DNA from 3 places in the Pseudoxanthomonas sp. CCNWLY206-1 genome. Region 2 is predicted to be linked to each of the others. Evidence: predicted binding sites of a transcription regulator. Region 2 holds the regulator's gene; each other region holds the start of a gene.
What was found. Region 2 encodes FliA, which starts transcription of late flagellar genes. Its sites were predicted from a motif close to TAAAGTTTNNCNNNCNNNGGCCGATAA; they were not measured.

Region 1: the regulator FliA is predicted to act here: its motif matches at 9,067-9,093, upstream of AADW18_RS17930 (chemotaxis protein).
Region 3: the regulator FliA is predicted to act here: its motif matches at 1,219-1,245, upstream of AADW18_RS19510 (chemotaxis protein CheW).

What each region holds. Positions count from the first base shown of each region.
Region 1 is NZ_JBDKXI010000009.1:4,905-17,582, forward strand. It holds gene cheD (chemoreceptor glutamine deamidase CheD) at 1-76, shown strand, start outside; gene AADW18_RS17885 (chemotaxis response regulator protein-glutamate methylesterase) at 111-1,178, shown strand; gene AADW18_RS17890 (methyl-accepting chemotaxis protein) at 1,388-2,578, shown strand; gene AADW18_RS17895 (histidine kinase) at 2,876-3,622, shown strand; gene AADW18_RS17900 (EAL domain-containing protein) at 3,743-5,389, shown strand; gene AADW18_RS17905 (GIY-YIG nuclease family protein) at 5,420-5,680, shown strand; gene AADW18_RS17910 (ATP-binding protein) at 5,851-7,023, opposite strand; gene AADW18_RS17915 (flagellar protein FlgN) at 7,317-7,667, opposite strand; gene flgM (flagellar biosynthesis anti-sigma factor FlgM) at 7,664-7,972, opposite strand; gene flgA (flagellar basal body P-ring formation chaperone FlgA) at 8,173-8,823, opposite strand; gene AADW18_RS17930 (chemotaxis protein) at 9,101-10,045, shown strand; gene flgB (flagellar basal body rod protein FlgB) at 10,278-10,664, shown strand; gene flgC (flagellar basal body rod protein FlgC) at 10,676-11,083, shown strand; gene AADW18_RS17945 (flagellar hook capping FlgD N-terminal domain-containing protein) at 11,122-11,793, shown strand; gene flgE (flagellar hook protein FlgE) at 11,843-12,678, shown strand, end outside.
Region 2 is NZ_JBDKXI010000010.1:2,564-15,241, forward strand. It holds gene AADW18_RS19115 (porin) at 1-540, opposite strand, end outside; gene AADW18_RS19120 (chemotaxis protein CheA) at 830-2,809, opposite strand; gene AADW18_RS19125 (response regulator) at 2,859-3,224, opposite strand; gene AADW18_RS19130 (STAS domain-containing protein) at 3,221-3,532, opposite strand; gene AADW18_RS19135 (chemotaxis protein CheW) at 3,646-4,692, opposite strand; gene AADW18_RS19140 (ParA family protein) at 4,689-5,471, opposite strand; partial or broken gene motD (flagellar motor protein MotD) at 5,642-6,454, opposite strand; gene AADW18_RS19150 (flagellar motor protein) at 6,477-7,217, opposite strand; gene AADW18_RS19155 (chemotaxis protein CheA) at 7,403-9,244, opposite strand; gene AADW18_RS19160 (protein phosphatase CheZ) at 9,420-10,031, opposite strand; gene AADW18_RS19165 (chemotaxis response regulator CheY) at 10,031-10,411, opposite strand; gene AADW18_RS19170 (RNA polymerase sigma factor FliA) at 10,702-11,451, opposite strand; partial or broken gene AADW18_RS19175 (MinD/ParA family protein) at 11,448-12,260, opposite strand; gene flhF (flagellar biosynthesis protein FlhF) at 12,316-12,678, opposite strand, start outside.
Region 3 is NZ_JBDKXI010000013.1:286-3,958, reverse strand. It holds gene AADW18_RS19515 (flagellar brake protein) at 397-1,176, shown strand; gene AADW18_RS19510 (chemotaxis protein CheW) at 1,327-1,818, shown strand; partial or broken gene AADW18_RS19505 (cache domain-containing protein) at 2,445-3,673, shown strand, end outside.

The DNA of each region.
Region 1 (12,678 bases), on a different contig from region 2:
AATTCTGGCGACGGAATCGGCGATCCGTGCACGTCTGTCTAAAGCCCCGGTCACCGGCGGCGTGGAGTTGTTCTGATGGAGCTGTTCTCATGAACCTGGCGTCCAGCAATATGCGCTGCAAAGTATTGATCGTCGACGACTCCGCCGTAGTGCGGCAGTTGCTGACCGAGATCCTCTCGGCCGATCCGGGCATCGAGGTAGTCGGTTCCGCCGCCGATCCGTTGCTGGCGCGCGAGAAGATCAAACGCCTGAATCCCGACGTGATCACGTTGGATGTGGAAATGCCGCGGATGGACGGGCTGGCGTTCCTGGAAAACCTGATGCGATTGCATCCACTGCCGGTGGTGATGATTTCGTCGCTGACCGAACGCGGAGCCGATACCACGCTGCAGGCGTTGTCGTTGGGCGCGGTGGATTTCATTTCCAAGCCCAAGCTCGACGTCGCCAACGGTTTGCAAAGCTATGCCGATGAAATCGTGTCCAAGGTGAAAGCCGCCGCACGCGCCAAGGTGCGCCCGCTGGCGCGGATGAACGCACCCAGGCATAGCGTGGACGCGGTGCTACCCGCCATGCCCGCGGCGTCTTCGCCACGTTTTCGCACCACCGACCGCCTGATCGCGATCGGCGCATCCGCTGGCGGTACCGAAGCATTGCGAGTGGTACTGGAACAAATGCCGGCCGATGCCCCGGCCATCGTGATGACCCAACACATTCCCGCCGGTTTCAGCCGCGCGTTCGCCGATCGTCTGGACCGCCATTCCGCGATGGCCGTGCGTGAAGCCACTGAAGGCGAAGCCATCCTGCCTGGTCACGCGTATCTGCCACCCGGCGGCCGTCACTTGAGCGTGATCCGAGATGGCGCCCGCTGGCGTTGCCGTATCGAAGATGGTCCGGCGGTCAACCGGCATAAACCCGCGGTGGACGTGCTGTTCCGTTCCGTCGCACGCAGTGCCGGGGCGAATGCCATAGGGGCCATCCTGACCGGCATGGGCGACGACGGCGCCCGCGGCCTATTGGAAATCGCCCAGGCCGGGGCACCGACGCTGGTCCAGGACGAAGCCACCAGCGTGGTCTGGGGCATGCCCGGCGCCGCCGTGCGCCTGGGTGCCACGCAGGAAGTCCTGCCGCTGGAACGCATCGCCGAGCGCCTGCTGCAAATGGCGGCGCAGGCGACTTGACAAGGGACATTCTCCTTGTGGGAGTGGTGCCGGCATGCCGGCACCGGTGAGTCGCGACCGGAAACATCAACGTCGCGACTCACGTCGCTCCCACAAGGAAACAGTAAGTCGCTCCAATTCGAACGCGATGTCCTGTTCATCTGATTTCGCGCCTAAAGACAACAACCCTGCGGCCGATACCACAGGTGAGCTTCATAAGAGAACACCCAATGTATTCGCGCATTCTGGTTCGTCTGGCGGCACCCTTCATCCTGACCCTGTTGTTCCCTGTCGCGGTCGCGTCCGATTGGCCGGCGCCGATGCGCTGGGCCATCCTGACCACCATGACATTGGCATGGTTGATCTTCGCGTTCCTGTCGGTATGGAGCGCGCATCACCCCTCGGCCGAACAGGCCAAGGTGATCCGCGAACAGGATTCGTTACTGACGGATCTGCGCCGCTTCGTCAACAACGAGATCGAAGGTTCGCGCCATGAGATCGACCGCGCTCGCGAACTGATCCGCGAGGCCGTCAACGGCCTGGGCCAGAGCTTCGACGCAATGAGCCGCAAGTCGCGCGAGCAGAGCTCGGTGGTGTCGCGCATCGTCGATCGCAATGGCGATGGCGACCGTGCCGGCGTGGACGTGGCGCGTTTCGCGCAGAACGCCAGCCAGCGCATGGAACAGCTGGTGGAAGCACTGGAACAGGTCAGCGGCCAGAGCACCACCACCGTGCACCACATCGATGAGATGGCGCAGCACCTGGACGGCATCTTCTCGTTGCTGGAAGACGTCAAATCGATCGCCGACCAGACCAACCTGCTGGCACTGAACGCTGCTATCGAGGCTGCTCGCGCAGGCGAAGCCGGCCGCGGTTTCGCGGTAGTGGCCGACGAAGTGCGCAACCTGTCCGAGCGCTCTACCGCCTTCAACGAACAGATCCGCAAGCTGGCGCACAGTTCCAAGGAATCCATCTCCAAGGTCCGCGACACGGTTTCGCACATGGCTTCGCGCGATCTGGACCGTTCCCGCGAAGCGCGCGGCGAAGCGGCGAACATGCTGAACCAGGTCGCGGCCATCAACGCCTCGCTGGGCGACGGCATGCGCGAAATATCGCAGTGCGGCCACGCCATCGATGCCAGCGTCGCCGAAGCGGTTCGCGCCTTGCAGTTCGAAGATATCGCCACGCAATCGCTGGGCAGCGCGGTAACTCATCTGGACCGCCTGACCGCCATCAACCGCGAAGCGGTCGCACTGCAAGAACTGCTGAACCGCAGCGGCGGCACCGTGGATCACGAACTGCTGTCCGCATTGCGCCATGTCGGCAACCGCCTGCGCGACCAGCGCGGCGAATGGGAACGCCCGCCGCACAAGCCCGTCGCACAACAGAACATGGGTGCAGGTACGGTCGAGTTGTTCTGACGGTACCGGGGCCGGGGCAGCCGCGGGGGCGGCTGCCCCGGCCTTTTTTGTTGCCCTGTTTTGTCCTTGTATTTTTTGCCTTTATGTTTTTGCCCTTAATGTTTTTGCCCTTGTAGGAGCGGCGTCCCGCCGCGAGCTTTTGCTGTCAGATAGCGATAGCAGCGAAGAGCTCGCGGCGGGACGCCGCTCCCACAACAGCAAAGACCGCCCCCGGCAAACCACATCGTCTACGTTTCACGCGTCGTCTGGCTTGGCTGGCATACTGAGACCGCCTGCCCGCGAGACGACTGCTCCACGATGACTTCGCCGTTGCCTGGAACTCCATCCTCTTCCCCTGGACTGCCCTCGCCGGACGGATCCCTGCACGAGTTGGAATGGCACGTCTGCCTGCGCCAACTATCCATACTGCACGAAGCCGACCGCCACACCGCCGCTCGGGCACTGCACAACCAGATCGGCCAGGCGGTATCCGCCATCAAGATGTCGGCCCACCTGACCCTGGATGAAGCCGACGCGACCCAGCGCCGTGAAGACCTGCTGGAAATCATCCGCATCGCCGATGACACCGTGGCGCAACTGCGGGATCTGCATGCCCTGCTCCACCCGCCGCAACTCGAAAGCCTGGGGCTGGAAGCCGCATTGCGCGCTGAAGCCGAGCGACTGTCGGCAACCTCGCCCGCGCGCGTGGCGCTGGACATCGACGCGCTGCCACAGCGGCCCGCGGCGGAAATCGAACTGACCGGCTTTCGCATCATCCAGCAGTTGCTGCGGCAAGCTGCCGCCACCGGTTCCCCATCGCACATCTTCCTGCAACTGCGGGACGAGGAAGACAATCTGCGCTTACGGCTGGAGCTTGATCAGCCTGCTCCTGATCAGCCTGCCCCGGATACGCGGCTGTTGCGTACATGGGCGACGGCCGTGCATGGCGATCTGGGCATCGACGTCTTGCCCGGCGTAGGTATCCGCTTCGAACTTCGCCTACCCTATGCGCTGCCGGATATGCCGCCGGAAGCCGTCACGCCTGTTCACGCTCCCGCTGACTGAACCGCCCTTCCCCGATCCGCATTTGTCCACTCCACATTGATCCATCCCACATTGAATCCGCAAACTCCCCTGCCGAGCCACCTACCGCGACTGGGCGCCGGCGAACCTGGGCTGAACCGGATGGTCGAGGCCGCTGTCGGTGGCGGCACGCCGTTGATGCTGCTCTACATCGATATCGATCACTTCCGTTCGGTCAACGAAAACATGGGCGTGGAAGTGGGCGACCAGGCCATGGCCTTGATCGCCGAGCGGCTACGGCAGGTGGTGGGACCTGACGTGCACCTGTGGCGTCATGGCAGCGACGAATTCGTGGTGGCCGCGCCGCGTACGCTGACCACGCTATCGCCGGAAAACTTTGGCGATTACCTGCGCGAGCAGATCGAACTGCCGATGTCGGTGCTGCCCTACACGCTGTTCCTCACCGGCACGATTGGCATCGCCCTGTGCCCGGAACACGCCGACACCGCCACGGAGCTGCTGCATCGCGCCGAAAGCGCGGTCGATCAGGCCAAGCATGAAGGCATGAACCTGGTGCGCCTGTACCGCCAGGGCGCGACGGTCAGCGGACGCAGCGACAGCATCATCGCCCGCCAGATCGTCAACGCCATCGCCAACGACGAACTGCGCCTGCTGTACCAGCCGCAGATCAACGCCCATGACGGCCGTGTAGTCGGCATGGAAGCACTGCTGCGCTGGTATTCGCCCGGGCTGGGCATGCTGGTGCCGGAACGCTTCATGCACATGGCCGAAAAGCTGGGCGTGATCGTGCAGATCGGCGACTGGGTGCTGAAGAAAGCCTTCCAGCAGGCGCGCGTCTGGCGCGATTGGGGCTTCGACGATTTCGAGATCGCGGTCAACGTCTCCACGCTGCAACTGTTGCGCCCCAGCTTCGTCGCCGAGGTGCTGGAAGCCATGCAGGAGGCCGGCATTCCATCGCAGATGGTAGTGCTGGAAGTACGCCAGAACGCGCTGGCCAATGACACCAATCTTGTCCATCGCACGCTGGCCAACCTGCACCGCGAAGGCGTGCGGTTGACCCTGGACGATTTCGGCATGGGCGACTCCAACCTGGACTCGCTGATCCGTTTTTCGGTGGACAAGATCAAGATCGACCGCAGCTTCGTCAAAGGTGTGCCGACCAGCAATCGCGAGGTCGCGATCACTTGCGCCATCATCGCCATGGGCCATCAGCTGGGCATGAAGGTCATCGCGCACGGCGTGGAAAACGACGTGCAGCTGGGCTTTTTGCGGCGCAATCAATGCGACATGTTCCAAGGCCATCTGTTCGGCGAGCCGATGTCGGCCGAAGAAGCCGGCGCGGTGCTGCGCCGCCGCTACCTGCGCACGCAGGCTTTCGCCGCCACCAAGCCAGACCGCACGTTGCTGCTGCTGGACGACGAAGAAAACATCCTGCGTTCGCTGGTGCGGCTATTCCGCCGCGATGGGTATCGCATCCTGGCCGCCAGCAACGTCAACGACGCATTCGAGCTGCTGGCCACCAACCACGTGCAGGTCATCCTGTCCGATCAGCGCATGTCCGACATGAGCGGCACCGAGTTCCTGGGCCGCGTGCGCATGCTGTATCCGGATACAGTCCGCCTGGTGCTGTCGGGCTACACCGACCTGGCGACCGTGACCGAAGCGATCAACCGCGGAGAGATCTATCGCTTCCTGACCAAACCCTGGAGCGACGACGATCTGCGCGAACACATCCGCCAGGCGTTCACCGCCTACGAGAACCAACCCCATCACCGCACGCTTGGCTGAGAACCTGTCCACGATCCTGCTGCGCTCGCGATGAAAACCATGAAGGCCTGGTACCTGTACTTGATCGAGTGCCGCGGCGGCGCGTACTACGCCGGCATCGCCGTTGATGTTGAAGCGCGATATCAGGCACACGTCAACGGCACCGGCGCCAAGTACACCCGCGCCAATCCGCCTGTGCGTCTGTTGGCCAGCAAGGCATATCCCGACCACAGCGCCGCTGCGCGTGCGGAGTGGGAACTTAAGAAGCTGCCGCGGGCGAAGAAACTGGATTATTTCGATGCTTCCTTGTAGGAGCGACGTAAGTCGCTGGCCGTGCAAAGCGGCATCTCGAATCGCGCGAGAAATTCAACGGCGACCGAAAACCGCAACGTGTGGGAGCGACGTGAGTCGCGATGGGGCTCTACCGGTGAAGCCCCATCGCGACTTACGTCGCTCCTACATGGGAACAAGGCGACTAAGCTTCAAACGTCGCTACGGCCAGGCTGCCGGATCGGCAAGGTAATACGGAAGCACGAGCCTTCGCCTGGAGTGCTGCGCACCTCGATGCGACCGTTGTGCTTCTTGACGATGCCGTAGGAAATCGACAGACCCAGACCCGTGCCGCTGCCCACCGGTTTGGTGGTGAAGAACGGGTCGAAGATGCGTTGCTGGATGTCTTCCGGAATACCGTCGCCGGTGTCCTCGATTTCCAGCCAGACTTCATCCGCCGCCGCACCGGTAGTCAGCGTGATCTTGCCGCGCTCCTTGATGGCGTGGCCGGCGTTGAGCAGGATGTTCATGAACACCTGGTTGAGCTCGGACGGCAGGCATTGCACGAGCGGCAGCTTGCCGTAGCGCTTTTCCAGGGTGACCTTGTACTTCAGCTCGTTCCAGATGATGTTGATGGTGGAATCCAGGCCTGCGTGCAGGTCGGTCGATTTCCACGAATCTTCGCGTCCGGAATAAGAGAAGTCCTTGAGATTGCGGACGATCTGCGTCACCCGCTCAATGCCTTCCCGGGATTCGGCCATCAGCTGCGGCAGATCGCCGCTGATGAAGTCGATGTCGTAGCGCGCACGCATGTCGTCGATCTCCGGCAGCAGCGCCTTGGGATCGGGCGCACGCAGCGCGCGTTCGTACATCTCGATCAACGAAAACAGGCTGTGCAGATATTCCTGCAACGAACCCAGATTCGAATGCACATAGCCGATGGGATTATTGATTTCGTGCGCGACACCGGCGGCCAACTGACCGATCGATGCCATCTTCTCCGACTGCAGCAGCTGTTCCTGGGTGCCGGCCAGGCGCACCAGGGTTTGGCGCAGCTGCGCATGGCGCCGTTGGAGTTCCTGCTGACGCGCGTGCGCTTCGCTCACGTCATGGAACAGCACCAGGCAGTAACCGCCGGCGGCCGTCTGGTGCAGATAGACCCGCACCTGCAGGATGCGGCCATCGTCGAAAGCCAGGTCGCCGTTCCAGCTGCCGGTCTGCCGGGCGACCAGCCGGGCTTGCGCGGGGATCAGGTCCACCAACGCCTGCAGCGGTTCATCGGCGTCAGGCACCAGTGCGCGGGCGGCGGAATTGGCGTGCAACGGGCGCCTCATGCCCTGGCACAGCAGCACACCATCGTCCATCAGCTCGCTAAGCGCCCGCATGTCCTCGAACGACGGACTGTCCGCTAGACGGTCGCTGGCCGCGGGATGGGGAAGGGGGACGCTCACGAGTGTGCCTGTGGATTGACGCTGCTTGCCGAAGCGGCAGTATCCGCAACCGCTTCAGGCGCGGCAAGCGACGGCGTCGCGTTTTTGACGCTGGGCCGGGAGGAATCGGGAATCGGGAATCGGGAATCGGGAATCGGGAATCGGGAGCCGGGAGCCGGGAGCCGAAAGGCTGTTGCTTTGCCTCCCCCTTTTTTTAAAGGGGGACTGAGGGGGATTTGCTTTTGCTTTCAGACGACCGCAAGCGGCCGCGTGGCCTTCATGGTATTGGTCTGGCCATGGGCATCGTAGGCCCCGGCGCTTTCACTGCGGCCCAGGTGGCGCAGCGCCCAGTTGACCTCGCGGCGGCGGCGGGCCAGCAGTGCGCCATTGGCGTGGTTGGCCTCGGCCAACGCGGACAGTCGCGATTCGAAATCGGCCGGCACGGCAGAGGGTGCAAGTTTTTCGATCGAGCGCAAAGACTCGAGCTTTTCCTGGGTGGAACGGATCAGCGCTTCCACGTCGTGCTCCAGGATCGCGCGTCGCTCCTCATCGAGGGCGGCGGCCAGGCGATCCAGCGACTGGTCCAGGACCGCGCTCATGCGCCCAGCTTGCTTTCCAGGTCGAGCATGCGGTCGGCAATCGCTTCCGCATTGACTTTGTAGGTACCGGCTTGCAGTGCTTCGCGGATGGACTGCACACGGGCGGTGTCGACGGCCGAAGCCGAGGACAGCTCACGCTGCATGGCTTGCAGGCTGGACGCTTCACCGGTCAGGCGCAGGCTGTCGCCGCCTTCACTGGCTTCCACCGGCCGCGAACGGTCGGCACCGGAAGTCGCCACGCGACCTCCCACGGGCCCGGTGCTACGGAGAGCGGCCGGAGGTGTGCCTTCGATTTTCTGGCTCATAAGGAGTTCTACCTATTGCCTGTAACGGGATTCATTGAGGTTATCGGCGACGGTGGCGGAACCTTTAGTGACCGATCGCACAATTTCACAATAACGCTGCGGAGTACTGCAGCCCTTTCCACCCACATCCGGTATCGGCGCCAGGGGAAAGAACTTTAGGGCCATGTTCGAGAGGGCCATGCTCGAGAAGTCGAGCATGTTTATCGACTCACCCAGATGTCGCCGCCGGGGCCGACGGTACCTTGGACCACGCGACGGGATGAGAGGTTTTCCACCATCACCCGCTCGTTCTCGCCAGCATCGCCCAGGGCCTTCCCGGCCATTCGCACTTCCAACCCGCCACGGCGGGAAACCAGCGCGACGTTGTCGCCACGGCGAATCAGGCGCGGCGCGACCAGATCACCGGAGCTCAGCACCGTGCCCGCCGAAAGTGTACGTCGTGCCACCTGCCCCACCGCCTGCGCGGGATCGGCGATCGCCGCACCCACGATGCGACTGGCGTCGCGGGTCTCAGTGACGAAAGCATCGGCAGTGATCGGTTGCCCGGCGCCCACGCCCCGGCTCAACACGAGGACCGTCTGGCTGCGGCGAATGCGAACCGGCACGAACAATCGCCAGCCCGCGGCCTGCGGACAGCTGACCTCCACCGAGTTGGAGCCGTTGACGCGTGCACTGAGCGCTTCCTGGCAGCGCGGCAACCGTAAAGCGGGATCAAGCGTCGCTTCTGCCTCGGCCCCCGGCGTCAGCGCACCCAGCACGGCGGTCTTGATCGAATCCACCGATTGGAAATCCACCGCTGCAACGGCGAACGCCATCAACAGCCCGGCCAAGGCAATCGCAAAACGCAGCATGGGCGGTCTCTGTCGGTTCATTGGCGAAAGAGGATGCAAGCGGCGTACCAGAGTCAGTGCTCTTCGCCGTTGAGCCCTTGCTGTTTTCGCCGTTGAACCCTTGCTGCTGTAGGAGCGGCGTCTCGCCGCGAGCTCTCGGTGGCAGATCGCGATAAAGCTGAAGAGCTCGCGGCGGGACGCCGCTCCTACAACAGCAAAAGCGTTCGACGCCTCCTCAAATCCCCCTCCCCATCGCCGTTGGCCTCAAGTGCCACCGCCGACAGCCGATATCCCGTCCATGACTGAAGACCTGCTCAACCGCATCGACCAGCGGACCCGTCTGGCCGGCCACAACCGGCTCGCCCTGCTCCTGTTCCGCCTGGGCGGGCGTCAGCTTTTTGGCGTCAACGTCTTCAAGGTGCAGGAGGTCCTGCGCCGTCCGCCCCTGTTCCAACTGCCCGGCTTGCCTGCTGAGTTCACCGGCGTAGCGGACGTGCGCGGGCGCTCCATTCCGGTGCTCGACCTGGGCTTGAGCATCCGCCACCCGGAACGCGATCCCGACCCGGCGCACGCACCCAATTACCTGGTGGTCACCGAATTCAACCGCTCCGTGCAGGGGTTCCTGGTCAGCGGCGTGGAACGCATCGTCAATATCGCGGTGGAAGACATCCATCCACCACCGGAACTCGGCGCCGAAAGCAGCTATCTCACCGCGGTGACGCGTTTCCAGGGCGAGTTGATCCAGGTGATCGACGTCGAAAGCGTGCTGGCGGATATCTCGCAGGCACGCATGGATGCTCCGCTGGCGCCAGAGATGGCGCTGCCCAGCGACGCCCCGCAACTGCAGGTATTGGTGGTGGACGATTCACGCGTGGCGCGTTCGCAGATCCGTAGCGTGCTGGAACAACTGGGCGTTACCGCGACCCTGCTTTCCGATGGCCGCCAGGCGCTGGACCATCTCTTGCAGATACACGCCGGCGGCGAGAACCCCGCCGAGCGCTATGCGATGGTGATTTCGGATATTGAGATGCCGGCGATGGACGGCTACACCCTGACGACGGAAATCCGTCGCCACCCCGGCTTAGCCAACCTGTACGTGCTGCTGCATACCTCCCTGTCGGGCGTTTTCAACAATGCCATGGTGGAACGCGTGGGCGCCAACGCCTTCGTGGCCAAGTACAGCCCGCATGAGTTGGCTGAACATGTATTGCACCGACTCCATCAGGTGATTGCAGCAGCCTGACGCACCAAAATCCGCATTAGGGTGGGCCCGCGCCTCGCGATGGCACCGGCACTCGATCGCAATGAGGCCGTCGCAACGGCAGGCGATAGCGAATAGCCGCAACAACGCTTCTGGCGGGAGCGCCCACGGGTGCGGAGCTTTTGCATCACCGGCTTCGCAGACATGGCCCGCTTCCCGCCACCTCTGGCACAAGCCTTGCAGCGCCCCTGGCAACGGTTTGCCGGAGCGTGCCATGTCCAACCCGATTTCCTCTTATCTAGGTGTCCATGCGGCCGCCCTGCCGCTGCGTGAGCAGCGCATGCAGCTGATCGCCAGCAATCTGAGCAACGCCGACACGCCTAACTACAAGGCCAAGGACATCGACTTCCAGGCTGCCTTGGAGAAGGCATCCAAGGCCGCCGAGCCGCTGGACATCACCAACGAGCAGCATCTGTCCGGGCTGCAAGGGCTCAGCCAGATTTTCGAACGCGCCGGCGTGCAACCCAGCCTGGATGGCAACACCGTCGACGCCGACACCGAGCGCGCCGCCTACGGCCGCGCCGCCCTGGAATACCGCGCCTCATTGAGTTTCATCGAATCCAAGGTGCGGACCATGCTGACCGCCATTACCGGCCAATAAGGGGCGACATCATGAGCAATCTTCCTATCTTCGATATCGCCGGTTCCGCGCTGCAAGCGCAGTCCGTGCGGTTGAACACCATCGCCAGCAACCTGTCCAACGCCGACTCCATCGCCTCCTCGCCGGAAGCGGTCTACAAGCCCATCGAACCCATATTCCAGGCGCGTCAATTGTCTCAAGACGGCTCGCTGACATCGGTGCAGGTCAAGGAAATCTCGCAGAGCGACGCACCTCCAATCAAACGCTACGAACCCGGACATCCGATGGCCGACGCCGACGGTTATGTCTATGCGCCGGATGTGGATCCGGTGGCACAGATGGTGAATCTGATTTCAGCCTCGCGCGGTTATCAGGCCGGCGTGGAAGTGTTGAACACCGCCAAGGAACTGGCGCTGGCCACGCTGTCGATGGGCCGCTGACGCGTTAACAGGCCCCAACTAATGTCCGGACACCGCCCATGACCACCATCCCCAGCGATCTTCTTTCCAACACGACCACCAACACCCCGGCGGCCAAGAAGCCCGAGACCCTCGGCCAAGCGGATTTCATGCGCTTGATGACCGAACAGCTGAAGCATCAGGATCCGTTGAAGCCGCTGTCCAACAGCGAGTTCATTGGCCAGCTGGCGCAGTTTTCCACCGTACAGGGCATTGGCGATCTCAATACCGCTGTGAAAGGTTTTGGTGAGGCGCTAACGGGCGACCAGGTGCTGAAAGGCGCATCGCTGGTAGGCCATGCCGTATTGATTCCTTCGGAAAAACTGGCGCTCGCCGCCAGCGGCAACACCACCGGCGTGGTGATGGCGCCCAGCCCCGGCACCACGCGCGTGGAGATCACCGATGCCAGTGGCGTAGTGGTCAAGAAGATTGAAATAGATGTCGAAGCCAAGGGCGAAGCGAACTTCGCCTGGGATGGGCTGAACGCCAAGGGCGAACGCATGCCCGCCGGCACTTATTCCATCAAGGCGACTCACACCGACGCCAGTGGCACCGCCACCGCGCTCAACACCTACGTCGATGCCACCGTCGAAAGCGTGACGATCGGTTCCGACGGGCTGTACCTCAACCTGCCGGGCCTCGGCACCGCACCGCTCGACTACGTGCTGCGCATCGGCAAGTCGGCTTCCTAGTCAACTCTCATCCACGCCACCTCACCTCGCATTTCGCAAGGAGTACTTCATGGCTTTCAATAGTTCGCTCTCCGGCATGAAGGCGGCCAACGCCGACCTCAATGTCACCTCGCACAACATCGCCAACGTCAGCACCACCGGTTTCAAGGAGTCGCGCGCGGAGTTCGCCGAAGTGTTTTCCACCACGGGTTATGGTCTGTTGCGTAACGGCATCGGCGCTGGCGTGCGGCTGACCAATGTCGCCCAGCAGTTCTCGCAGGGCGACATCAACCAGACCGGCCGCTACCTGGACCTGGCGATCGATCAGGAAGGCTTCTTCACCGTCAGCAACAACGGTAGCAATGTCTATACGCGCGCCGGTAATTTCCAGCGCGATGCCAACGGCTTCGTCACCACGCCGGACGGCTACCGCCTGCAGGTATTCCCGCCACGCGCGGACAATTCCGGCTTCGACACCGGCAGCATGGTCGATCTGCAACTGCTGACCACCGATAGCCCGCCCAGCCCGACCACGGAAGTGAACCTGGGCGTGACGCTGCCAGGCAATGCCGCGCAGCCGACCATCACGCCGTTCAATCCGGCCGACAGCAGCACCTATAACGAAACCACGTCGGTCACCGTCTACGACTCACTGGGTGTGGCGCACACGCAGTCGGTGTACTACGTGAAGACGCCCAACCCCAACGAGTGGCAGGTCAACGTGTACGTGGACGGCACCTCGATGGGCGCGGCGACCACAGTGCAATTCGATAACAACGGCGCGCTGACCGCACCGGCCACCGGCCAGATCACCCTGGCACCGTTCACGCCCACCACCGGCGCCGGCGTGTTGAACATGACACTGGATATCAGCGGCACCAATCAGTACGGCGAAGTCTTCGCCAA
Region 2 (12,678 bases):
CTCGAAGAAATAGCCTGCATTGACGATGTAAGCGGGACGTTCGAACGCCCAATCGATACCGCTACGCCGGCCCTGATAGAACGCCTGCGTCGGCAGCGAGTTCTCCATGAAACTGCCGTTCCGCGTGGCGGTATTGCCCTCGAAGCCGAGCGGCAGTTTCATCTGGCCAACGCGTACTTTGCCCAGGTCGCGGCCGAACAGCGCCTTGGTTTCCAACCGCAACGCCACGTCCAGCCACGTCTTGGCCTGGAAGTCGAAGGTGGCGCCGAAATCGTAGTACCCCTTGCGCTTGACGGTGACGCCGACTTCCTGGCGCCGCCACGCGTCATCGTCCTGCAGCGATGTAGAAGCCCCATAACCAGCGCCGGAGAAGTCGTTGGAGTCGTATGCGAGATTGCCGGTGAAAGCCCACTCGGTGCCGTTGGCGGATGTCAGTTTCGGCGGCCATAGCGTGGCTTGGCTGGCGGCGGGTTTGTCTTGTGCCTGGACCGGTGCATGCGCGGCCAACAAAGCGAGAGCGAGAAGGGACAGCGACTTCATGGTGGTTTCCTACGGTACGGGCGAGCACTTTCCGCGGGCGGTCGTCCATGACCGTCCGGGTAGGTGTGTGTTATGGGTGAGTTGCGCGCGCGGCGCGCGGGGTTTGGTGCTGGAGCGGTTCTGTTTCTAATGCTGACAAGCCGTCGTCAGCGGGGTCCAACGTTATTGCTCGAAAGGTAAAAGCAAATCCCCCTCAAATGCTTTTCAACCGCCGAATGGCGGGTCATCCCCCTTTTAGAAAGGGGGAGGTAAAGCAAGCGCCTTTCTGTTCCCTGTTCCCGGCTCCCACTTACGCGGCTTGCGGTACGCGGAGCGAGCGCACCAGGCCGCCGATATCGACGATCAGTGCTACGCGTCCATCGCCCAGGATGGTGGCGCCGGATATTCCGTCGATGCGGCGGTAATTGTTTTCGATGTTCTTGACGACGACCTGCTGCTGTCCGATGAGTTCATCGACTTCCAATGCAAGTTTCTGGCCATCGCCTTCCACCACCACCACCAGCGAGTCGGCAGTGCGCCGTTCGCCGTAGGCGTAGTACTCGCTCAGCGACACCATGGGCAGGTACTCGCCGCGCACGCGCAGGACGCGGCCTTCGCCGGCCAGCGTGCGGACGTCTTCGGCCTGCGGCTGCAAGGCTTCCAGTACGTAGGACAGCGGGAGGATCAGGGTTTCCTCGCCCACCGATACCGCCATGCCATCGAGGATGGCCAGCGTCAGCGGCAGGCGGATCACCACGCGGGTGCCGGCGCCCGCGGCGCTTTCCAGCTGCACTTCGCCGCCCAGCGCCTGGATGTTGCGGCGGACCACGTCCATGCCGACACCGCGGCCGGAAAGATCGGTCACCGCTTCGGCGGTGGAAAAACCAGGCTGGAAGATCAAGTCCCAGATCTGCGAATCGCTCGGGTTTTCGGGCACATGCAGACCGCGTTCCAACGCCTTGGCGAGGATGCGCTCCCGGTTCAAACCGCGGCCATCGTCGCTGACTTCGATCACGATGTGGCCGCCCTGATGCGACGCGGCCAGCGTGATGGTGCCGGTCTCGTCCTTGCCCGCTTCGCGGCGCGCTTCCGGCAGTTCCAGACCATGGTCGATGGAGTTGCGCACCAGATGCACGAGCGGATCGGCGATGCGTTCGATCAGGCCTTTGTCCAACTCGGTGCCTTCGCCAATCGTGCGCAGGCGTACCTGTTTGCCCAGGCGCGCGGATAGATCGCGTACCAACCGCGGGAAGCGGCGGAATACGGCGTCGACCGGCAGCATGCGCACGCCGATCACCGCTTCTTGCAGATCGCGGGTGTTGCGCTCCAGCAGATCCAGGCCGGCGAACAAGCGTTCGCACTGCGCCGGATCGAGTACGCCGGACACCTGCTTCAGCATGGCTTGGGTGATCACCAATTCACCCACCAGGTTGATCAGGCCGTCGATCTTGTCGACGCTGACGCGGATCGAACTTTCGGCGGTGTCATTGGCGGCGGGCGGGGCAGTGGGATTGGCCGCGACAGCCGCTGGTGCTGTCGTTACGGCAACAGGCGCGGCGACCGCAGCGACAGCCTGGCGCTCGATAGGTTGAATCTCGAGTTCGCAATCGTCCACCACCCAGGCGAACGCGTCGTCGACGGCACTTCGCGGCACCTTGCCGATCAGTCCCAGATCCCACGCCAGGTAGGCTTCCAACGGATCCATCTGCGCGAAGCCGGGCAGACGGTCCAATCGGCAGGCCACTTCCAGCGGCGCCAAATGTTCCAGTTCGCGCAGGATGCGCAACGGATCGTTGCCGCTCATGAACAGCGAAGGTGCCGGCGAGAAACCGATTCGCCAGCCATCCGGAAGTTCATCGGCGGGATTTTTCGCGGGCTGCGTCACGGTGGAGGCGCTTTCCTGTCCGGACAGCACCGCATTCAAGCGTGCGCGCACGGCTTCCACCGCGCCAGGATCAGCCGGTTGGCCGTGTTCGGCTTCGGCCAACAGGCTGCGCAACACGTCCACCGAGGCCAGCATGGCATCGATGGCCGGCGCGCTGACTTCGCGTTGACCGGCGCGTAGTTCGTCCAGCAACGTCTCCAGCACATGGGTCAGACCGGCGATGGCTTCAAAGCCGAATGTCGCCGAACCGCCCTTGATGGAATGCGCCGCGCGGAAGATCGAATTGATCAGGTCGCTTTCGCGACTGCCTTGCTCCAGCGACAACAAACCCGCTTCCATCGCTTCCAGCCCTTCGCGGCTTTCCTCGAAGAAGGTGGCATGAAAACGCTGCATGTCGATGTTCATCGCTGCGGAACTCGTGTCGTGGCCGTCGGAGCAGGCGGAGAAGTGAAGCTCAGCCCAGGACTTTCTGGATGGTGGCGACCAGCTGTTCGGGATTGAACGGCTTGACCAGCCAACCGGTCGCACCGGCGGCCTTGCCTTCGGATTTCTTGTCCGCGGCCGACTCGGTGGTCAGCATCAGCATGGGTGTGAACTTGTAGTCGGGCAGTGCGCGCAGTGCACGGATCAGCGAAATGCCGTCCATGTTGGGCATGTTGACGTCGGTGACCACGGCGTTGAACCGCTGGCCTTGCGCACGGCCCAGTGCGACTTGTCCGTCTTCGGCTTCGTCCACGGAAAAGCCGGCGGAAGTCAGGGCGAAGGCGACCATCTGGCGCATCGACGCCGAATCGTCCACCACCAGAATACGTGCGCTCATGCTGCGTTCTCCACTTTGTGTTCTTTGTCGTTGTCGGAAGCAAGCAGCCCCAGTTGCGCGGTCAACCCGAGCAGGCGGGCGGCATCGCGGAAGGCGTGGCTGATGTCGGCAAAACCGGTGCTGTGCCCGGCCTGCTGGCGATCGCGCACGAACGTGCATAACACCTGCAAGCTGGCGGTATGCACCCGCTGCACTTTGCCCGCATCCAGCAGCAACGGCTGTGGCTGCGCCAAGTGCGGTGCCAGGTTCTGTTTGAGATCGGCGGCGGCCTCGATACCAAGGTCATCGCCCAAAGGCACTGCGCTCATCATGTCTCCGGAGGGGCGGCTCACTTGAGGTATCGGCCGGGGTGGGGCGGACTTGAGGGGGTATTTGGAGGCGGGAGGCGGAGGCGGAAGCGGCTCACTCCCCATTCCCGGCCTCACTTCAACAACTGCGAAGCATCCAGCAAGATCACCGCGCGCCCATGCAGTCGTGCCACACCGCGGAATAGATGATTGGCGATGCGGCCGACTCGGGCGTTGTCGGGGGGTTCGATCTGTTGTTCGGTGAGGTTGGTGACGTCTTCCACGGCCGATACGCGCAGGCCCAGGATCTCGCCTTGTTCTTCCAGCACCACGATGCGGGTGGAGGCATCGGACTCTATGGTATGGCGGCCCAGGTACAGGCCCAGGTCGACCACCGGCACCACCTGGCCGCGCAGGTTCATGACGCCCAGCATGTGCCTGGCCGCGCCGCGTAGCGGCAGCAGTGCACCGGGCAGCACCACTTCCTGCACCTTCAGCAGTTCGAGTGCGTAGTGCTGATCGTCGCAGCGCATGCGCAGCCAGCGTGTGGTCGGTTCGGCCGCGCGGCGGCGTGCACCGCTGTCGATCGGTGTTTGCAGGAAGGGCTTGGAAGGAAGCGGCGGAAGCGCCTTGGGCGTGACGACGGGCGTAAGCAGGGTCATGGCAGGGGACCCGGAAGAAGGGAGGCGGGATGCGGGTGTCGGGAGCGGGGCGGGTATGGCGGGCGTTGGCGTGGATGGCGCAATGGGCGCCGCAACGGCATCGCTGGCAGGTGCGATGGCCGGGGCAGCCGCCCGGAGATCGGCAGCCGGCTCGTTGATGGCTTCCGATACCAATACTGTCGTTGAATCCGGACGCGGTGCGAATTCGTTTTCCATTTCTTCGATGATCGAAGCCACGGTCGCGGGATCGACCACACTTGTTGCGACGTCCGTGCGGACAGCAGCATCCAGAACGACAACAGCCTCGTCGAAGTCCATTACCGGCGCAACGACCACAGCGGGTGCCACGCTTGTTTCGGTGTCCGCGCAGACAGGAGCATCCAGAACGACAATAGCGTCGTCGGATTCCAATACCGGCACAACGACCACCGCGGGTGCCGGGTGCATGGGCGCAACCGCGACGCCCACATCACCCAGCAACTCCATCAGATAGTCGTCCAGCGCCGGTCCGGAATTCATGCGGCCTGCTCCATCAGGCGGCTTTCGGTGTCCAGCAGCCAGTCCAGTGCGCGACGGTATGCCGACAAGGCTCGGCCGGGATACTGGCCCACCGGTGCTGTCTCGGTCAGTGCTTCGACCGTGCAGATGCGGGTGTCGTTGGGAATAGCATCGTTCCACACGCGTGCGCCATGCTGGTCCTGCATGGTCTTCAGCGTGTCGGTGCCGGTGCGGGTGCGACGGTCATGCAAAGTGGGCAGGACGGATACCGGCAACGGACGGCGCCGCGAACGCTCGATCATGTCGGCGGTGCGGCACATGCCGTTGAGCCCGTGCAACGCCAGCGGTTCGGTCTGGGTGGGAATGATGAGGTGGTCAGCCGCGGCCAACGCGTTGACCATCAGCAGCCCCAGTGTGGGCGGACAGTCGAACATCACGTAGTCGTACGCCGTGCCGCTGCGGGATATCGCATTGGAAAGTGCCAGGCCTAGGCCGGGTTGAGTGGCACTGCGGCGTTCCAAGGTGGCCAACGCGGTCTGCGCGGCGACGAAACTCAGGTGTTCTATCTCGCTCGGGCGAACGACGCGCGCGAGTTCGGTGGAAGGGTCGTCGAACAGATTCAGCACGCCGGTCGGCGGTGGTTCGCTGGAAACACCGAACGCACGCGTCAGCGATGCATGTGGATCCAGATCGATCAACAGCACGCGCGAGCCGCGCATGGCCAGACCGCGGCCCAACGCCAACGTGGTGGTGGTCTTGCCTACGCCGCCCTTCTGGTTGGCGATCGCCCAGACACGCATCAATTCACTCCTTCAGGGACGTCGGGGGCCGGCGCCGTGCCGGATGCAACGGCGGATGCAATCGTGGATATGGGTTGTGGCATCGCAGGTAGATTGATCACCGTGGGCTCCGGTGCCGGGGGTTCATCCTGTGCCTGCAATTCCTGCGCCATTGCGCTGTTGTCCTGGCTGGCGAGGATGATCAGCAGCACGCGGCGGTTGGCGTTGCGGCCTTCCAGGGTGGTGTTGTCGGCGATGGGCCGGAACTCGCCATAGCCGATCATCGCCAACCGCTCCGGCGGAATCCCGTCGCCGACGAACAGGTGCACCACGCTCGCGGCGCGTGCCGCCGACAGTTCCCAATTGGAGGGGAACTGGTAGGTACTGATGGGCCGGTCGTCGGTATAGCCTTCCACGCGCACGGCGTTGGGTACCTCTGCCAGCACTTCGGCGAGTTTCGACACGGTATCGCGCGCGTCCGGCTCCAGGGTCGCCGAGCCGGTGGGGTACAGAATGTCGCTGTTGATCTGCACTTCCAGCCACAGTTCCGCGCGCTTGATGGTCACCAGCTTCTTGTCGATGAGTGGTTCCAGCGCGCGCTCCAGGTTGGCGGCAATGGATTCCAACTGGCTCTGGGCGTTCTGCAGGCCCTTGCTGTCCATGGTCATGTTCATCTGCGATGCCATGGCCGCGAGCAGGGTCACGTTGGGTGCGGGCGAGGGCGCAGACGGGCCGCTCTTGGCGCCGGACTTGATAGGCGATGGGCGGTCGAAATCCGCGCCTTGCAATTGGTTGTTGCCGATCTGCACGGGGTTGATGGTGCGTGGCGCGCCACCGAACGCGGCGGTCAGCGCGTCGGCCATGACCCGGTACTTGCCTTCGTTGACCGTGGAGATCGCGTACATCACCACGAAGAAGGCCAGCAGCAAGGTCATCAGATCGGCATAGGGAATCGCCCATGCCTCGTGATTGGCGTGTTCTTCATGGTGCTTCTTGCGTGCCATCGATCTACGCCGCCCGCGTGCGTCAGTGCAGGAAGCCGGCGAGCTTGGCTTCGATATTGCGCGGGTTTTCGCCCTGGGCAATGGCGATCAGGCCCTCGATGATCATCTCGCGTTCGCGAGTGCGGCCGCCGATGACGCTCTTCAGCTTGTTGGCCATGGGCAGGAAGAACAAGTTGGCCGACGCGATGCCATAGATGGTGGCGGTGAAAGCCGCGGCGATGCCGTGACCCAGTTTGCTGGGATCGGCCAGGTTCTTCATCACGGCGATCAACCCGAAGACGGCACCGATGATGCCCAGCGTGGGCGCATAGATGCCCATCGCCTCGAAGACTTTCGCTGCTGCCAGGTCCTGGTGTTCCTGGCCGCTGAGATCGATTTCCAGCATGTGGCGGATGGCTTCCGGTTCCAGGCCGTCGACCAGCATCTGCAGGCCTTTCTTGAGGAAGGCGTCGTTCTGTTCGTTGACCAGGGGCTCCAATCCCAACAGCCCCTGCTTGCGTGCGATGTTGCTCCACTCGACGATCTGGCTGATCAACGATGCGCGATCGCTGGTCGGCGGGCGGAATACCCACATGGCGATGGACGCCGCGCGTTTGAACACCGCTGGCGGCGTGTGAACCATGATTGCCGCTACGGTTCCCAGGATCACGATGACGAATGCAGCCGATGACCACAGCGACGAAACGCCGGCACCTTTCAAGATGCTGCCACCCACCAGCGCCAGCAGCGCCAGGATGATTCCGATGATGCTGAAGATATCCATGTACGTAGGTATCGGCGGTTGTGGTTCAGTCTTGAGCGATGGGATGGTTTGATCACGCCGAACCGTGATGGATCGCCAACAACCGACGTAGGAGCGGCGTCCCGCCGCGAGCTCTTCCCGTCAGATCGCGATAAAAGCGAAGAGCTCGCGGCGGGACGCCGCTCCTACACCATCGAACGGTGCGGCTAGGCGGCCGTTTCCCGCAAGCCATCCACATCCAGGATCAGCGCCATGCGGCCATCGCCGATCAGCGTGGCGCCGGCATAGCCGCGCAGGCCGCGTACAGCACGCGGCAACGGTTTGATCACCACTTCCTCGCGCCCGCGCACCTGATCGACAATCAGGCCGAATCGCTGGTCGCCCATCTGCAATACGACAACGGTCAACAGGGGCGTGACGGCGGGGTCCACGCCCATCCAGCGGCGCAGGTCGACCAGTGGCAGCGTCGTGTTATGGCGATCCAGCACGGCTTGTCCGTCGAACCAGCGCAAGCTGGCGGCGGGTGCATGCAACACCTCCAGCACGCGCGCCAGTGGTAGCGCATAGACGGGATCGCCTGCCTGCACCAGCAACGTGGGCAGGATCGCCAGGGTGAGTGGTACGCGGATGACGAAACGGCTGCCGCGGCCCAGCACCGAATGGATCTGGATCTGGCCGCTGAGTTCGCGGATGCGCGACTGCACCACGTCCATGCCGACACCGCGGCCGGAAATGTCGGTGACTTCCGCCTTGGTGGAGAAGCCAGCCAGGAAAACCAGTTGCAGGCATTCGTCGTGCGACAGACGCGCCGCCGCTTCGGGATCGATCAGGCCTTTTTCCAGTGCTTTTGCGCGCAGGCGCTCGGGGTCGATGCCAGCACCGTCGTCGCGGATTTCGATGGTGACGAAATCGCCTTCCTGCTGCGCCGACAAGCGCACGTGGCCCTGTCGTGGCTTGCCCGCGTTTTCGCGCAGGTCGGGAAGTTCTATGCCATGGTCGATCGCATTGCGAACCAGATGCACCAGCGGATCGGCCAACGCTTCCACCAGATTGCGATCAAGTTCGGTTTCGGCGCCCACCAGCTCCAGGTCGACTTCTTTATGCAGCGTACGCGCTACGTCGCGCGCCACCTTGGGGAAGCGTGAAAAAACTTTTCCCACCGGCTGCATGCGTGTCCGCATCACCGCCGATTGCAGACGCGCGGTTGCAATGTCCAGGCTGCTGACAGCGCGATCCAGTTCCTCGTCGCGCAAACGCGCGCGCAGGGTTTTCAGGCGGTTACGCGACAGCACCAGTTCGCCGACCATGTTGACGATGGCATCCAGGCGCTTGGTGTCGACGCGGATGGTTTGTTCGGCTTCGGCAGTGACGCGGGCTGCCGGTTTGGCCGTGGGACTCGGCACAGCCGGTGCCGCTGGCCTGGGCGGAGGCGGTGCGGCCGCTGTTTGCGCGCCGGGTGCGGCACCGCCATGCAACTGATCCAGCAGCGCTTCGAATTCGTCGTCGTCGATCAGGTCGCCGGAAGGAGGACGTGTTGCCGCAACCGGCGCCGCGGGCTTGCCGCCATTGCCCTGCAGCTGGTCCAGCAATGCTTCGAATTCATCATCGTCGATCAGGTCGTTCGCGCCGGCGGCGGGCGCGGGCGCTGCGATCGCTTTCGCCACGGGTGCCACGTGCACATCGAACTGCTCGATCAACGAAGCTGGCGCATGCGGCGGTTCTTCGCTCGCTGCCACGGCGTCCAGCATGCGCTGCAGATAATCCAGCGATTGCTGTGCGGCGTCGAAGTGATGCGGCTCCAGCGTCGCCTTGCCCGCACGCACGATGCCTAGCGCTTCTTCGGCGGCGTGGCACAGATTGACCATGGCATGGATCGCCAGGAATCCGGCGCCGCCTTTCAGCGTATGGAAGCCGCGGAACACCGCGTTGAGTTGCTGGCTGTCGCTCGGGTCCTGTTCCAGCGTGACCAGCTGTTCCCCCAGGCGATCCAGGATTTCCTGAGCTTCGATCAGGAAGTCGGCGGCGATTTCGGGGCTGACGGCGGACATGAGGGAGAGGGTGGAGATTCCGGTGGTGATGGGTGTTTTGGATCAGTGCCGTGCGGTGTATTGTTTTTTGCTCGTCATCCCAGCGTTCGCTGGGATGACGACTTTAGGATCTGATGAGAACGTTGGATTACCCGCTCTTCACCATTCCCTATTCCCGTTTCTCTGTTCCCGGCCCTTAAAGCCCCAACCCCGACAACAAATCATCCGCGTCGTCCTGCGAGAACGCGTTGCGGTCCAGACCAGCAACGGCCGGTCCGGCAAGATCTGAACCCTTGGGTTTTTCCGGTGGCGGCAGGCCGAGTGCGTGGAAGCCCTCGTGAACACGGCGAACGATGCCGGCGACGCGGCGGATGATCTGGCCGGTGAGGTCCTGGTAGCTCTGGGCCAGTGCCATTTCCGACAGGCCGTTGCGGATCTGGTCGACCAACTGCGTCTGGTCGGGATTCAGCGGTGTGGCTTTCAGCTGATCGGCGACCGCGCGGCATTGCTCGGCCAAGTCCAGTGTCTTATGGCTGGCCTGTTCGGTCATGGCCACGACATGGTCCAGGCGTGCGCAGGCATCGTCCAGTTCGCTGCCGTGAGCGGGTGGCAGTTCGCCCAGCGTCTGCGCCAGTTCGCGGGCCAGGCGGCCCAGTCCCTGCATCATCGGCTGCGTACGCCAGGCGGCGATGGCATCCAGTTCACGCCGCCAGCCGGCTTCGTCGCCTTGCTCCAGCGCATCGAGCGCATGTTGGAGTTTTTCCACCAGCACGCCGCGCGCGGCAGTTACTTCCGCAGGGGCGTTCATCAGGCTGCCGCTCCCAGCCGCTCGAATATCTTGCCGAGCTTTTCTTCCAGCGTTTGCGCGGTGAATGGCTTGATGATGTAGCCGTTGACGCCGGCCTGTGCGGCTTCGATGATCTGTTCGCGCTTGGCTTCGGCGGTCACCATCAACACCGGCAACGCCTTGAAACGATCATCCGCGCGGATGGCGCGCAACAACTCGATGCCGGTCATGCCAGGCATGTTCCAGTCGGTCACCACGAAATCGAAGGGGGCCTGCGCCAGGACCGTCAGGGCGCTGTTGCCGTCTTCGGCTTCGGAAGTATTGGTGTAGCCCAGATCGTTGAGCAGATTCTTGATGATGCGGCGCATCGTCGAGAAATCGTCCACGATCAGGATGCGCATGTTCTTGTTAGCGGTCACGAAGTGCTCCGGTGAAGCTGAGGCTGGTCTTGAGGGTTTATCGGCCGAGGGGCGGGAATGTTTAGGGTGGGAAGTAGGGAACGGAAAGAGCTTCGCTTTGCCCCCTTTTTTAAAGGGGGCTACGGGGGATTTGCTCTTGCTCTTCAAGGATCAAGGGCGCGAAGCAAAAGCAAATCCCCCTCAAGTGCTTTTCAACCGCCGAATGGCGGGTCATCCCCCCTTTTTTAAAAAGGGGGAGGCAAAGCAAGAGCTTTTCCGCTCACAGCCGACCCTTACTCGTCTTCCAGCCCCGCATCCACGCTTTCAAACACCTGCAGCCGTCCACGCAGGCGGACCATGGCCTGGCCGTGGATCTGGCAGACGCGTGATTCGCTGACGCCGAGTACGGCGCCGATTTCCTTCAGGTTCAATTCCTGCTCGTAGTACATCGACAGTACCAACTGCTCGCGCTCGGGCAGTTGGCCGATGGCCTTGACCAGTGACTGACGGAACTCGCTGCGCTCCAACAGATGCTGTGGCGATGGACCGCCGGTCTTGCTGGTGTTCGGCTCGCCGTGGTCGTCCACGTGCGACTCCAGGCTCAGTACCTGGCCGCGCGCCGCGTCTTCCAGCAGGCGCAGGTATTCGGGCAGCGGGATTTCCATGGCCGCGGCCACTTCGGTGGCGATGGCGGCGCGGCCGGTGCGCTGTTCGATTTCGCGGACGGTGGCGGCCGCTTGACGGGCGCGGCGGTGCACCGAGCGCGGAACCCAGTCGCCACGACGGATCTCATCGATCATGGAGCCGCGGATGCGGATCGAAGCGTAGGTTTCGAACGAGGCGCCTTGTTCGGCGTCGTAGCTGCGCGAGGCTTCGATCAGGCCGATCATGCCGGCCTGGATCAAGTCGTCCACTTCCACGCTGGCCGGCAATCGCGCCGCCAGATGATGCGCGATACGGCGGACCAGGTCCGCGTGCGTCGTCACCGCATCGGTGGCGGCGCTGCGTTGCACGGCTTTGTATTGGGCGGTGGCGGTGTTCATGCGGCGATGCCCCGGCTGATCATGCGCTCGACGAAAAATTCCACGTTGCCGCGGGCGCCGGCGGGCGGCTGCCAGCGGGCGGTCATGCGGGCGATTTCATTGATGGCGCGTGCGGAGGGACTGCCCGGGTAGGCCTTGACCACCGCTTGCTGGCGCTGCACGGCGCGGCGCAGCCAGTCGTCCTGAGGCACGGCACCCAGATAATGCAGGGCGACGTCGCCGAGGAAACGTTCGCAGACGCGCGCCAGTTTTTCGTACAGCTTCCGTCCTTCGTTGGGGTCGCGCACCATGTTGGCGATGACGTGCACGCGGTCCACGCCGCGTTCGCGCGACAACACCTTGATGAGCGCATAGGCATCGGTGATGGAAGCCGGTTCGTCGCACACGACCACCACGGTGTCCTGTGCTGCCTGGCAGAACGTCAGCACGCTGTCGGTAATGCCAGCGGCGGTGTCCACCACCATCACATCCAGGGCGCGTTGCAATTCCGAGAAGACGTTGACCAAGCCAACGTGTTCGGCCGGTTGCAGTTCCGCCATGTGCCGGAATCCCGACGAGGCCGGGACGATCATCAACCCGTCGGGTCCCTCGACCACCACGTCTTCCAGCGTGCAGCGGCCGGCGACCAGATCGGCCAGGGTGAATTTGGGCGACAAGCCCAGCAGCACGTCGACGTTCGCCAGACCCAGGTCGGCGTCCATCAGCAGGGTGCGCTTGCCGAGTTCGGCCAGTGACACCGCCAGGTTCACCGATACGTTGGTCTTGCCAACGCCGCCCTTGCCGCCGGTGACGGCGATCACCCGAACCGGATGGAACGCGCCGGCGATGGGTGGCGTGCTGCGTGGATTGGTTTGCAGCAAGTGGTCAGGCGACATGGCTGGCTTCCGTCACGGGTTGCTCCGCTTCTCTTCTGAGTTGATCCAGTCGCAACACCAGATGCGCGCTGTTGGCGCGATGCAGGTCTTGCGGCACACGTTGACCGTCGGTGACCCAGGTCATCGGCATTTGATGGTCGACGACCACCGAAAGCGCACTGCCAAGGCGGCCGGTTTCGTCCAGCTTGGTCAGCACCACGCCTTGCGGGTTGGCGCCGCTGAAGCGGCGTACCACTTCGTCCAGGTCGCCGAAATGGGAATTGGCGGGCAGCACCAGCAAGGTGTGCACCGTGCCGGTCGAGCGCAGCCAGTTGAGCTGTCCGACCAGGTTCTTGTCGCGCTGGCCCAGGCC
Region 3 (3,673 bases), on a different contig from region 2:
TAGCCGAAGGCGACTGGCAGGAGTTCTAAGATTTGCCCTTGTAGGAGCGGCGTCCCGCCGCGAGCTCTTCGCCTTTAACCCGATCTGACAGAAGAGCTCGCGCCGAGACGGCGCTCCTACAAAAGCGGAACGTTGTCCTTGGTAGGAGCGGCGTCCCGCCGCGAGCTCTTCGCCTTTAACACGATCTGACAGGAAGAGCTCGCGCCGAGACGGCGCTCCTACAAAAGCGGAACGTTGTCTCTGGTAGGAGCGGCGTCCCGCCGCGAGCTCTTTCGATCCGCCGCTAAAGATTCCGTGACGGAGTTCGATATAGAAATTCAGCCGGAACTCCCGTGGCCGGCATGCAGGAAGAACGGAGAGAGTTGCCCGCGGCACCCACCAGCAGTCGAAGAGCGCATGTCCGAAAACAACGACTCCATCCAGCTTCAACCCGCACGGTACGACGAAGAGGAAAAATACCTCTTGCGCACCGCGCGGGAGATTGGGCTGGTATTGCAGTCGTTGATCGACAAACGCGCCCTTATCAGCGCCTACATTTCACCCCGCAACCACACCTTTCCCACCGCCCTGATCAGCGTTTCGCCCGACGAAGGCAGCTTGTTGATCGACGGCAGTGCCAACGACGCCATCAATCGTGGCGTGACCCATGCCCATCACCTGACCTGCGTTTCGCAGTTGGACCGCATCCACGTCCAGTTCCGCCTGACGGGGCTGTCGCCCATCCTGTTCGAAGGACAGGTCGCGTTCCGGGCGGATATACCCGATCGCGTCTTGAAGCTGCAGCGGCGCGAGTTCTACCGGTTGCAGGTGCCGGTCGCGGAACCGGTGACCTGCAGTATTCCAGCGCCACAATCCCGCACCGGTCCCGAATTCACCGACCTGCGCGTACTGGACATCAGCGGCGGCGGCATTGCGGTGGTGGTACCGCAAGGCCATCCGCTGTTCAAACCGTATCGCGACCTGGATGACTGCCTGCTGCGGCTTCCGGATGTCGATCCCATTCCCATGCAGTTGTCGGTCCGGAACCTGTTCCGCCAGCTCAATCAAAACGGCACCGAAACCTGGCGTGCGGGTTGCCAGTTCACTTCCCTGCCCCGCGGTGCCGACGTACTGATCCAGCGCTACATCTTCCGCCTGGACCGCCAGCGCAGCGCCCGTGAGCGTGGTGTTGGATGAAAGTCGATGCTCCCACAAGGTACCCATTCGCGCTGGAACCACTAAAGAATCCCCCCGCCCGGCCGATGTAGACAACGACAGGTACCGCCTTCCCCGGTGCCGCCCGCCACCTGGCGGGAGAATCCATCGGCCGCCATAGGAGCCAATCGAATGAGCGACAAGAACAGCAACGCCGCGGCCGCCGCCGACGAGTTCCTCAGCTTCACCCTGGGCGAAGAGCATTACGGCGTGGACATCCTGAAAGTGCAGGAAATCCGCGGCTACGACGCTGTCACCCGGTTGCCGGACGCGCCGGACTACATCAAGGGCGTCATCAATCTGCGTGGCACCATCGTGCCGGTGATCGACCTGCGGTTGAAACTGCGCTTGAAAGAGGCGCGCTACGATGCGTTCACCGTGATGATCGTGTTGAACGTGGACGACCGTGTGGTCGGCATCGTGGTCGACAGCGTCTCCGATGTGATCCCATTGAGCCAGGAACAGATCCGTCCGACGCCGGAATTCGGCGCCAATGTGGATACCCGCTTCATCTCCGGCATCGGCACCGTCGATGACCGGATGCTGATCCTGCTGGACATCGAGACGCTGATCAACAGCGCCGCCGACCTGAACCCGCAGGAATTGGAAGACATCGCCGCCTAAACCGCATCGCTGCTCTTCGCCTTTCCCGTAGAGCGGAGCTTGCTCCGCTGCCTTGGCTTCTGTGCTGTTTCCGTTTCCGAACGCGGGTTGAAGAGCAGCCGAGCAAGCTCGGCTCTACCAAAAGCGGCCTACCGGCCGTAACACCCGACGTAGAGCGGAGCTTGCTCCGCTGCCTTGGCTTCTGTTGCTGTTTCCGTTTGCGGGCGCGGGTTGAAGAGCAGCCGAGCAAGCTCGGCTCTACGAAAGGCGGCCTACCGGCCGTGACACCCGACGTAGAGCGGAGCTTGCTCCGCTGCCTTGGCTTCTGTGCTGTTTCCGTTTGCGGGCGCGGGTTGAAGAGCAGCCGAGCGAGCTCGGCGCTACGAAAGGCGGCCTACGGGCCGTGACACCCGACGTAGAGCGGAGCTTGCTCCGCTGCTCTTCGTGACGTTCCGCGAAAGAGCGGCGGAGCAAGCTCCGCTCTACGAGAAGCGTGTCGACGGCGCATATCGCCTCGCTTCGACTCCCCTACGACTAAATAGTCATGAATATTTCGCCGGTCGGGTCGATATCTGTCGAGCAGGCGGTGGAAACCGCGTCGACGGGACTATCCGCCTGCGAATCGACTCGACTCCCGGACATAGCCCATGAAGTACAACACCCGATCGCTGCGCTTCAGCGACCTATCTTTGCAACGCAAATTCCTCCTGATGCTGGCCGTACTGGCCACCGGCATCATCGCGCTTTGCCTGGTTACCGCCAAACGCAATCACAGCGAACTGCTGCAGAACGAGCGCGACAAGCTCCAGCTGCGTGTCGGCGCCGCCTTGACGGTGGTCGAGCGCTACCACGCGTTGGCCAAGGCCGGGACGATGGCCGAGGAAGACGCCAAGCGCGAAGCCCTGGCCGTGATCGAATCTTTGCGCAGCAAAGGCGGCAGCGATTATCTGTGGGTGAACGACGAACACCCCACCATGCTGATGCATCCGCACCAGACCGCCTTGAATGGCAAGGACCTTAACGGCTCCACCAGCACCGACGGCAAGAAGATCTTCGTCGAGATGGTGAAGCTGGCGCACGCTGGCGGTGGCGGCTTCCTGGATTACACCTGGCCCAAGCCGGGCACCGATGGTTCCGTGCAGAAGATTTCCTATGTGGGCTTCCATCAGCCGTGGGGCTGGGTGATCGGTACCGGCGAATACACCGACAACATCGCCGCCAAGGCATGGAGCTTCAGCCGGGCGTTGATCATCGCCGGCGTGTTGGTGTTGCTGTCGGCGATGCTGCTGTGCTGGCTGATCGCCCGTTCCATCATCAAGCCCGTCAGCGAAGCCGTGCGCGTCGCCAACAACGTTTCCGCGGGCAAGCTGGATGACAGTATCGACTCCAGCCGCCGCGACGAGGTGGGCCTGTTGCTAGGCTCCATGCAGCGCATGCAGTCGCAGCTGCGTTCGGTGATAGATGCCCAGAGCGAAATGGCGAAGCATCACGACGCCGGCCAGATCAGCTATCGGATGGACGACAACGCATTCCCCGGCGACTACGGCCGCATGGTGCGCGACACCAACTCACTGGTTGCCGCGCATATCGCGGTGAAGATGCGCGCGGTGGAAGTCATGCAGCGCTACGCCATCGGCGACCTGTCGGTGGATATGGACCGCCTGCCGGGTGAGAAAGCCAAGATCACCGAGGCAATGGACGCGACCAAGGCCAATCTCCAAGCGATCAGCAGCGAGATCCGCCACTTGGTCGAAGCCGCCGCCAAAGGCGACTTCACGGTGCGCGGCGACGAACAGCATTTCCAGCATGATTTCCGGATCATGATCGAAGGCCTCAATGGCCTGATGAGCACGGCCGACGGCAATCTGTCCACGCT